Regions from separate parts of the Methylobacterium terrae genome, predicted to be linked through region 2. Evidence: predicted binding sites of a transcription regulator. Region 2 holds the regulator's gene; the other holds the start of a gene.
What was found. Region 2 encodes LexA, which represses DNA repair genes until DNA is damaged. Its sites were predicted from a motif close to TGTTCNNNNTGTGTTCNG; they were not measured.
Positions count from the first base shown of each region.

Region 1: a site for LexA is predicted at 1,473-1,490, ahead of DK419_RS14665 (putative DNA modification/repair radical SAM protein). Genes of this name have one in related genera too.

Region 1 is NZ_CP029553.1:3,171,957-3,175,490, forward strand. It holds gene DK419_RS14655 (Gfo/Idh/MocA family protein) at 1-962, opposite strand, end outside; gene DK419_RS14660 (hypothetical protein) at 1,127-1,336, opposite strand; gene DK419_RS14665 (putative DNA modification/repair radical SAM protein) at 1,508-2,719, shown strand; gene DK419_RS14670 (UdgX family uracil-DNA binding protein) at 2,720-3,534, shown strand, end outside.
Region 2 is NZ_CP029553.1:2,264,634-2,268,167, forward strand. It holds gene uvrB (excinuclease ABC subunit UvrB) at 1-387, shown strand, start outside; gene lexA (transcriptional repressor LexA) at 550-1,287, shown strand; gene DK419_RS10165 (NCS2 family permease) at 1,352-2,707, opposite strand; gene DK419_RS10170 (molybdopterin-dependent oxidoreductase) at 2,698-3,534, opposite strand, start outside.

The sequences.
Region 1 (3,534 bases), 910 kb from region 2:
CGGGTCTCGTGGGCGCCGTAGCTGGTCGAGCACAGGGCGAGCGCGCCGGAGGGGAACCGCAGCGTGAACGCCACCGTCTCCTCGACCTCGCGGTAGAGGGGATCGTCGACCGAGTGAACCTGCGCCTGGACGGAGACCGGCTCCTCGCCCATCAGCGCCCGCACCCCGTTGAGGCAGTAGAGCCCGATATCCGGCAGCGCGCCGCCGCCGGCCAGCGCCTTGCGCATCCGCCACTGCTCGGGCAGGCTCATGGTCTGGGTGTTGGTCGCCTCGATCAGCTTGACCTTGCCGTACTTGCCGCTGCGCGCCAGGTGCACGACCTCGCGGTTGTAGGGCTCGTACTGGCAGCGATAGGCGATCATCAGCGTCACCTTCGCCGTGGCGCAGGCGTCGATCATCGCCCGCGCCTCCGCCGCGGAGGTCGCCATCGGCTTCTCGCACAGCACGTGCTTGCCGGCGCCGGCCGCGGCGATCACCTGGTCGCGGTGCAGCGCGTTCGGGGTGACGATGTAGACCGCCTTCACCTCCGGGTTGCGGGCGAGCGCGTCCCACCCGTCGTAGCCGTAGACTGCCTCGGGCCTGATGCCGTGCTGCGCCGCCACCGCCTTGGCCTTGTCGGGCGAGCCCGACATCAGCGCGACGGGCTTCGCCTTGCGGCACTCGCCGAAGGCCGGGAGGATCTCCTCCAGCGACAGCCTCCCCAGGCCCACGATCGCGAAGCCGACCCGCTCGGAGGGCGGCAGCGGCGCCGGCGGCGGCGGGGAGGGGCGGTCGGACGGGCCGCGCCAGTTCGGGAACGTGACCTTGCCGTTCTCGACCTTGCCCGTATCGACCGGCCGCTCGGGCCCGGGCGTCCCTTGCCCGGACGTCCCTTGCGCCGCCGCGCTGCCGATCCCGACCAGGGTGGCCCCGCCGGCCATCATCAGGCTGCGGCGCGAGAGGGCGGTGACATCGTCCGGCATCGGCACTCATCCGTTGGGGCGGGAGCCTGCGCAACGTGTCGAGGGTGGCGGGGTTCCGGCGATGCCGAGCGTTGGTCGGACCGCTCGATGACGCTTCGGACCGGCAACGCGAGAAAGGCCGACCCTCGCGGGCCGGCCTTCCGGGAACTCACCGCACCTCAGGCTCACTCGCCCGCCATCATCTCCGGCGAGAAGTGGCCGCACCAATCCTGGGCCGAGACCACCGGCCACAGGCCGTGCCCTTGCGGCTCGGGCTGGCTCACCGGCGGGTTGAAGCGGCACAGGCCCTCCTCGCCCTGCGCGGCGGCGCCGTTGAGCTTGTGGTCGTCGTAGTAGCGGCAGCTGTGGCAGTTCGCGGACGGGGTCGTCGTCATGTCGTGCCTCCTTGCGAATTAGAAGAACTCCAATCAGGCGGATAACGGGAGGGCGCGCGGCGGGTTCCCGATGCGCGGTCCGCGACGCGGCACCCCCGATGCGGCTTTCGACCACGGGGACGCGCCGCCTTCCGCCTTGAACGAACCCAGAACAGAGCCCAGGTTGCCGGTATGGACGACGCCCTGAAGAAGAAGCTCACGATCCTCGCCGACGCGGCGAAGTACGATGCCTCCTGCGCCTCGTCGGGGGCGCCCAAGCGCAAGGCCGAACCCGGCGGGCTCGGCTCGACCACCGGGGCCGGGATCTGCCACGCCTACACGCCGGACGGGCGCTGCGTCTCGCTGCTCAAGATCCTGCTCACCAATTACTGCCTGTTCGACTGCGCCTACTGCGTCAACCGGCGCTCCTCGAACGTGCGACGGGCCCGGTTCTCGGTCGACGAGGTCGTGACGCTGACGGTCGAGTTCTACAAGCGCAACTACATCGAGGGGCTGTTTCTCTCCTCCGGGATCATCCGCTCGCCCGACCACACGATGGAGCAGCTGATCCGGGTGGCCAAGACCTTGCGTCAGCGCCACGGCTTTCGCGGCTACATCCACCTGAAGACCATCCCCGAGGCGAGCCCGTGGCTGATCGAGCAGGCCGGGCTCTACGCCGACCGGCTCTCGATCAACCTCGAACTGCCGACCGAGGCGAGCCTGGAGCGGCTGGCGCCGGAGAAGGACGGCGCCGCGATCCAGACCGCGATGGGCCAGATGGGCGAGCGCATCCTGCAGGCGAAGGAGGAGAAGCGCCGCTTCGCCCCCGCCGGGCAATCGACGCAGGTGATCGTCGGCGCCGATGCCAGCACCGACGAATCGCTGATCCGCACCTCGGCGCGGCTCTACGACCATTACGGCCTGAAGCGGATCTACTACTCGGCCTTCAGCCCGATTCCCGACGCCGCCTCGATTCTGCCGAGCAAATCCCCGCCGCTCCAGCGCGAGCACCGGCTGTACCAGGCCGACTGGCTGATGCGGTACTACGAGTTCTCGCCCGACGACGTGGCGGGGGCGACCGAATCCGGCATGCTCGCCCTCGACGTCGACCCGAAGCTCGCCTGGGCCCTGCGCAACCGCGACCGCTTCCCCGTCGACGTCAACAAGGCCGACCGGGAGATGCTGCTGCGGGTGCCGGGCCTCGGCGTCCGGGCGGTCGACAAGATCGTGGCGGCGCGCCGGCACGCGACCCTGCGGCTCGACGACGTGGCGCGGCTCACCTCGGGCCTCAAGCGCGCCCGGCCGTTCCTGATCGCGGCCGATTACGCGCCGGTGCGGCTCACCGACCGGCTCGACCTGCGCGCGCGCCTCGCCGAGCCGCCGCGCCAGCTGAGCCTGTTCTAGATGGCGCTCCGCACGATCCGCCTGCGGCCGGGCGCCGACCTCGCGGGTTTCCGCGAGGCGGTCCGGCGGCTGATCCACGAGGGCGTGCCGCCGGAGGCGGTGACCTGGGTCGCCGGGGAGGCGCGCTCGCTGTTCCCCGAGGACGCGCCCCCCGGGGAGCCCGCGCCGGCGCTCGCCCTGCCGCGGGCGGTGGCCGCCCTCGCCTCCGCCGTCGTGATGCACCGCGAGCCCGAGCGCTACGGCCTGCTCCACCGGCTGATCCGGCGCGTCGCGGACGGCGAGCGCCACCTCGCCGAGGTCGCCAGCGACCCGCTGGTCCACCGCCTGAACCTGATGCGCAAGGCGGTGGGCCGCGACCTGCACAAGATGCACGCCTTCCTGCGCTTCCGCCGCGCCGGGTCGGGCGAGGGGACGGGGGAGGGCGGCCGGGAGCGGTTCGCCGCCTGGTTCGAGCCCGAGCACCACATCCTCGTCGAGGCGGCGCCGTTCTTCTCGGCCCGCTTCCCGTCCTTCGACTGGTCGATCCTGACCCCGGACGGCTCGGCGCACTGGGACGGGCGGTCCCTGTCCTTCGGTCCGCCGGGCTGGCGCGAGGACGTGCCCGAGCAGGACGCGTTCGAGGCCGGCTGGACCGACTATTATTCCAGCACCTTCAACCCCGCCCGCACCAACCTCGCGGCGATGCGGGCCGAGATGCCGAAGAAGTACTGGCACAACATGCCCGAGACCGCGGCGATCCCGGGGCTCGTGCGCGAGGCCGGGCGGCGGGTCGGGGAGATGATCGCGCGTGCCCCCGAGGCGCCGGCAAAGCGCGT
Region 2 (3,534 bases):
GCCGACCTCGAGAAGCGGATGCGGGCGGCGGCGGCCGACCTCGACTTCGAGGAGGCGGCGCGCCTGCGCGACGAGCTCAAGCGCCTCCAGGCGACCGAGCTCGCCATCGCCGACGACCCGATGGCCGAGCAGGCCGACGTCGAGCGCGAGGCCGGCCGCTTCGGCGCCAAGCGCAAGCGGCGCGGCCCCGAGCCGCTCGGCTACGGCCCCGGCGGCAAGGGCACCTCCGACGAGGGCACCCGCATCCGCGAGCCCGACCTCGACGAGATGGGCCCGGGCACCGACCGCGAGGTGCCGTTCTCCTACGCCGAGCGCCCGACCGGCCGCTCGACGCAGGGGTTTCCGGGCCAGCGGCCGAAATACAAGGGGCGCAAGGGGCGGGGCTGACGCCCCGTCCCGCCCGAATAGGCTCGATCTCTCCTCTCTGCCGGGGGCCGTTGCTGTGCTCTCGCGCGGATTTCGCCGACCCGCTTGCGGAACACTTGCGGAACGCTTACCATGTTCGCGATTTGTTTCCGGAGCGCGCCAGCGCGGGGATGAGAGTGTCACATGCTCACGCGTAAGCAGTTGGACCTGCTCCGCTTCATTCAGCAGAGAATGCGCGAGACGGGCGTGCCCCCGTCCTTCGACGAGATGAAGGACGCCCTCGACCTCAAGTCGAAATCGGGCATCCACCGCCTGATCACGGCGCTCGAGGAGCGCGGCTTCCTGCGCCGCCTGCCGAACCGGGCCCGGGCGATCGAGGTGATCCGCCTGCCCGACACGGTGACGGGGCCGGCGCAGGCCGCGCCGAGCGCCGAGGTGGTACGGTTCAACCCCAGCGTGGTCGAGGGCGGTCGCGCCCACGAGCCGAAGCGGCCCGCCGGCATCCCCGCGATGGCGACGGCATCGGACGAGAACGGCCAGTCGGTCAGCGTGCCGGTGATGGGCCGGATCGCCGCCGGTACGCCGATCTCGGCGATCCAGAGCCAGAGCCGCACGGTGGCGATGTCGCCGGACTTCCTCGCCAGCGGCGAGCACTACGCCCTGGAGGTGCGCGGCGACTCGATGATCGAGGCCGGCATCCTCGACGGCGACCTCGTGGTGATCCGCCGCCAGGAGACCGCCAATACCGGCGACATCATCGTGGCGCTGATCGACGACGAGGAGGCAACCCTCAAGCGCCTGCGCCGCCGCGGCTCGTCGATCGCGCTCGAAGCCGCCAACCCGGCCTACGAGACCCGCGTGCTCGGGCCCGACCGGGTGCGGATCCAGGGCCGGCTGGTGAGCCTGGTCCGGAAGTACTGAGGCGGGTCGAGAGGCGACGCCCGAACCCTCCCCCGCAGAGGGGAGGGTTCGGGCGGTGCGCCCTTCAATGCGCGCTGCCCGTCGCCACGAACTTGAACAGGAACACGCCTGCGATCACCCACACCACCGGCTTCACCTCCCGGAACCGCCCGGTGAGCAGCTTGATCACCGCGTAGGTGATGAAGCCGAAGGCGACGCCGTTGGCGATCGAGTAGGTGAAGGGCATCAGGAGCGCCGTGACGCAGGCCGGCAGCACCTCGGTCAGGTCGTCCCAGTCGAGGTCGACCAGCTCGTGCAGCATCAGGCAGGCGACGTAGAACAGGGCCGGGGCCGTGGCGTAGGCCGGGACCGAGCCGGCGAGCGGCGCGAAGAACAGGCAGGCGAGGAAGAGAACCGCCACCGTGGCGGCGGTGAGCCCGGTGCGGCCGCCCTCCTCGACGCCGGACGCGCTCTCGAGATACGCCGTGGTGCTCGAGGTGCCGAGCAGCGAGCCGACGAAGATCGACGAGGAATCGGCCATCAGGGCCTTGTCGAGGCGCTCCATCTTGCCTTGCGTGAGCAGCCCCGCCCGGTTGGCCACGCCCATCAGCGTGCCGGTGGCGTCGAACAACTCGACGAGGAAGAATACCAGGATCACGTTGAGGAGCCCGCCCGACAGGGCGCCGGTGATGTCGAGGGCGAACAGGGTCGGGGCGATCGAGGGCGGCAGCGAGGCGACGCCCTGGAAGTTGTTGTCGGCGACGACGAAGCTGAGGGCCGTGACGGTCAGGATGCCGGCCAGCAGCGCGCCGCGCACCTTGCGCACCGAGAGCACCGCGACGATCAGGAAGCCCAGCACCGCCAGCACCGCGCTCGGCTTGTGCAGGTCGCCGAGGGTGACGAAGGTCGCCGGGCTCGCCGCCACCACGCCGGCGCTCTTCAGCGCGATGATGGCGAGGAAGAGCCCGATGCCGACCGTGATGGCGATGCGCATCGATCGCGGGATGCCCTCGACGATGATCCGGCGCAGGCCGGTCAGCGTGACGGCCATGAAGAGGAGGCCGGAGATGAACACCGCGCCGAGCGCCGCCTGCCAGGTGTAGCCCATCTGGAGCACCACCACGTAGGCGAAGTAGGCGTTGAGCCCCATGCCCGGCGCCAGCGTGATCGGGTAGTTGGCGTAGAACGCCATCACCAGCGAGCCGATCGCCGCGACGAGGCAGGTCGCGACGAACACCGCGCCCTTCGGCATCCCGGCATCGCCCAGGATGTTGGGGTTGACGAAGATGATGTAGGCCATCGTCAGGAAGGTGGTCAGCCCGGCGAGCAGCTCCGTGCGCACGGTCGTGCCGTGGGCCGAGAGCGCGAAGGTGCGCTCCAGGACTCCTCCTCCGGAAGAACCATTCGGCCGGGTCAGGCCGTCGTCGCGCTTCAGGTCCATCGCTCCTCCTCGCCGCTGCTGATGGCGTCGCTGATCTGTCGGTAGATCCGGTCGGGCGCGAAGGGCGTCGCGGTCAGCCGCGCGCCGGTCGCGTCCCGGATTGCATTCCCCAGGGCCGCCGCCACGGGGTTGAACGGGCTCTCGCTCATCGACTTGGCGCCGAGCGGACCGATCCCGTCATGGGTGTCGGCGAAGATCACCTCGGTGCGGGGCACGTCGGCGATGGCCGGGATGTGGTAGGTGCGGAAGGACGGGGTCGCGACCCGGCCCTCGGCATCGATCGCCAGGTCCTCGAAGAGCGCGGCGCCGAGCGCCTGGGCGACGCCGCCCTCGATCTGGCCGCGGCACTGGACCGGGTTCATCACCCGCCCGGCATCGGCGGCGTGGACGCTCCTGAGGATCCTGACCTCGCCGGTCCCCGGCCGCACCGCGACCTGGAAGCCCTGGACGTTGAACGCCACCGAGCGCGGGCTGCCGTCGGCCCGGCCGAGGGCCTCCGCAGGGGCGAGGTCGGCGAGGGGGATCCGCGCCTCGCCCGCGACCACCGCATCCCCCTCGAGGCGGCAGGCGGCGGGGTCGGTCCCGAGGCGGGCGGCGGCGCGCTGCTTCAGCGTCGCGGCCAGGGACCCGGCGGCCCGCAACGTCGCCTGGCCCGCCACCACGATGCCGGTGCTGCCATAGGCGCCGGTATCGTGCGCCACCGCGTCGGTGTCGCCCTGGCGCAGGGCGATCCGGTCCGGCGTGGTGCCCAAGATCTCCGCGGCGATCTGGCCGTGCACCGTCGAGGTGCCGTTGCCGAACTCGACCGTGCCGACGCTCACGGTGTA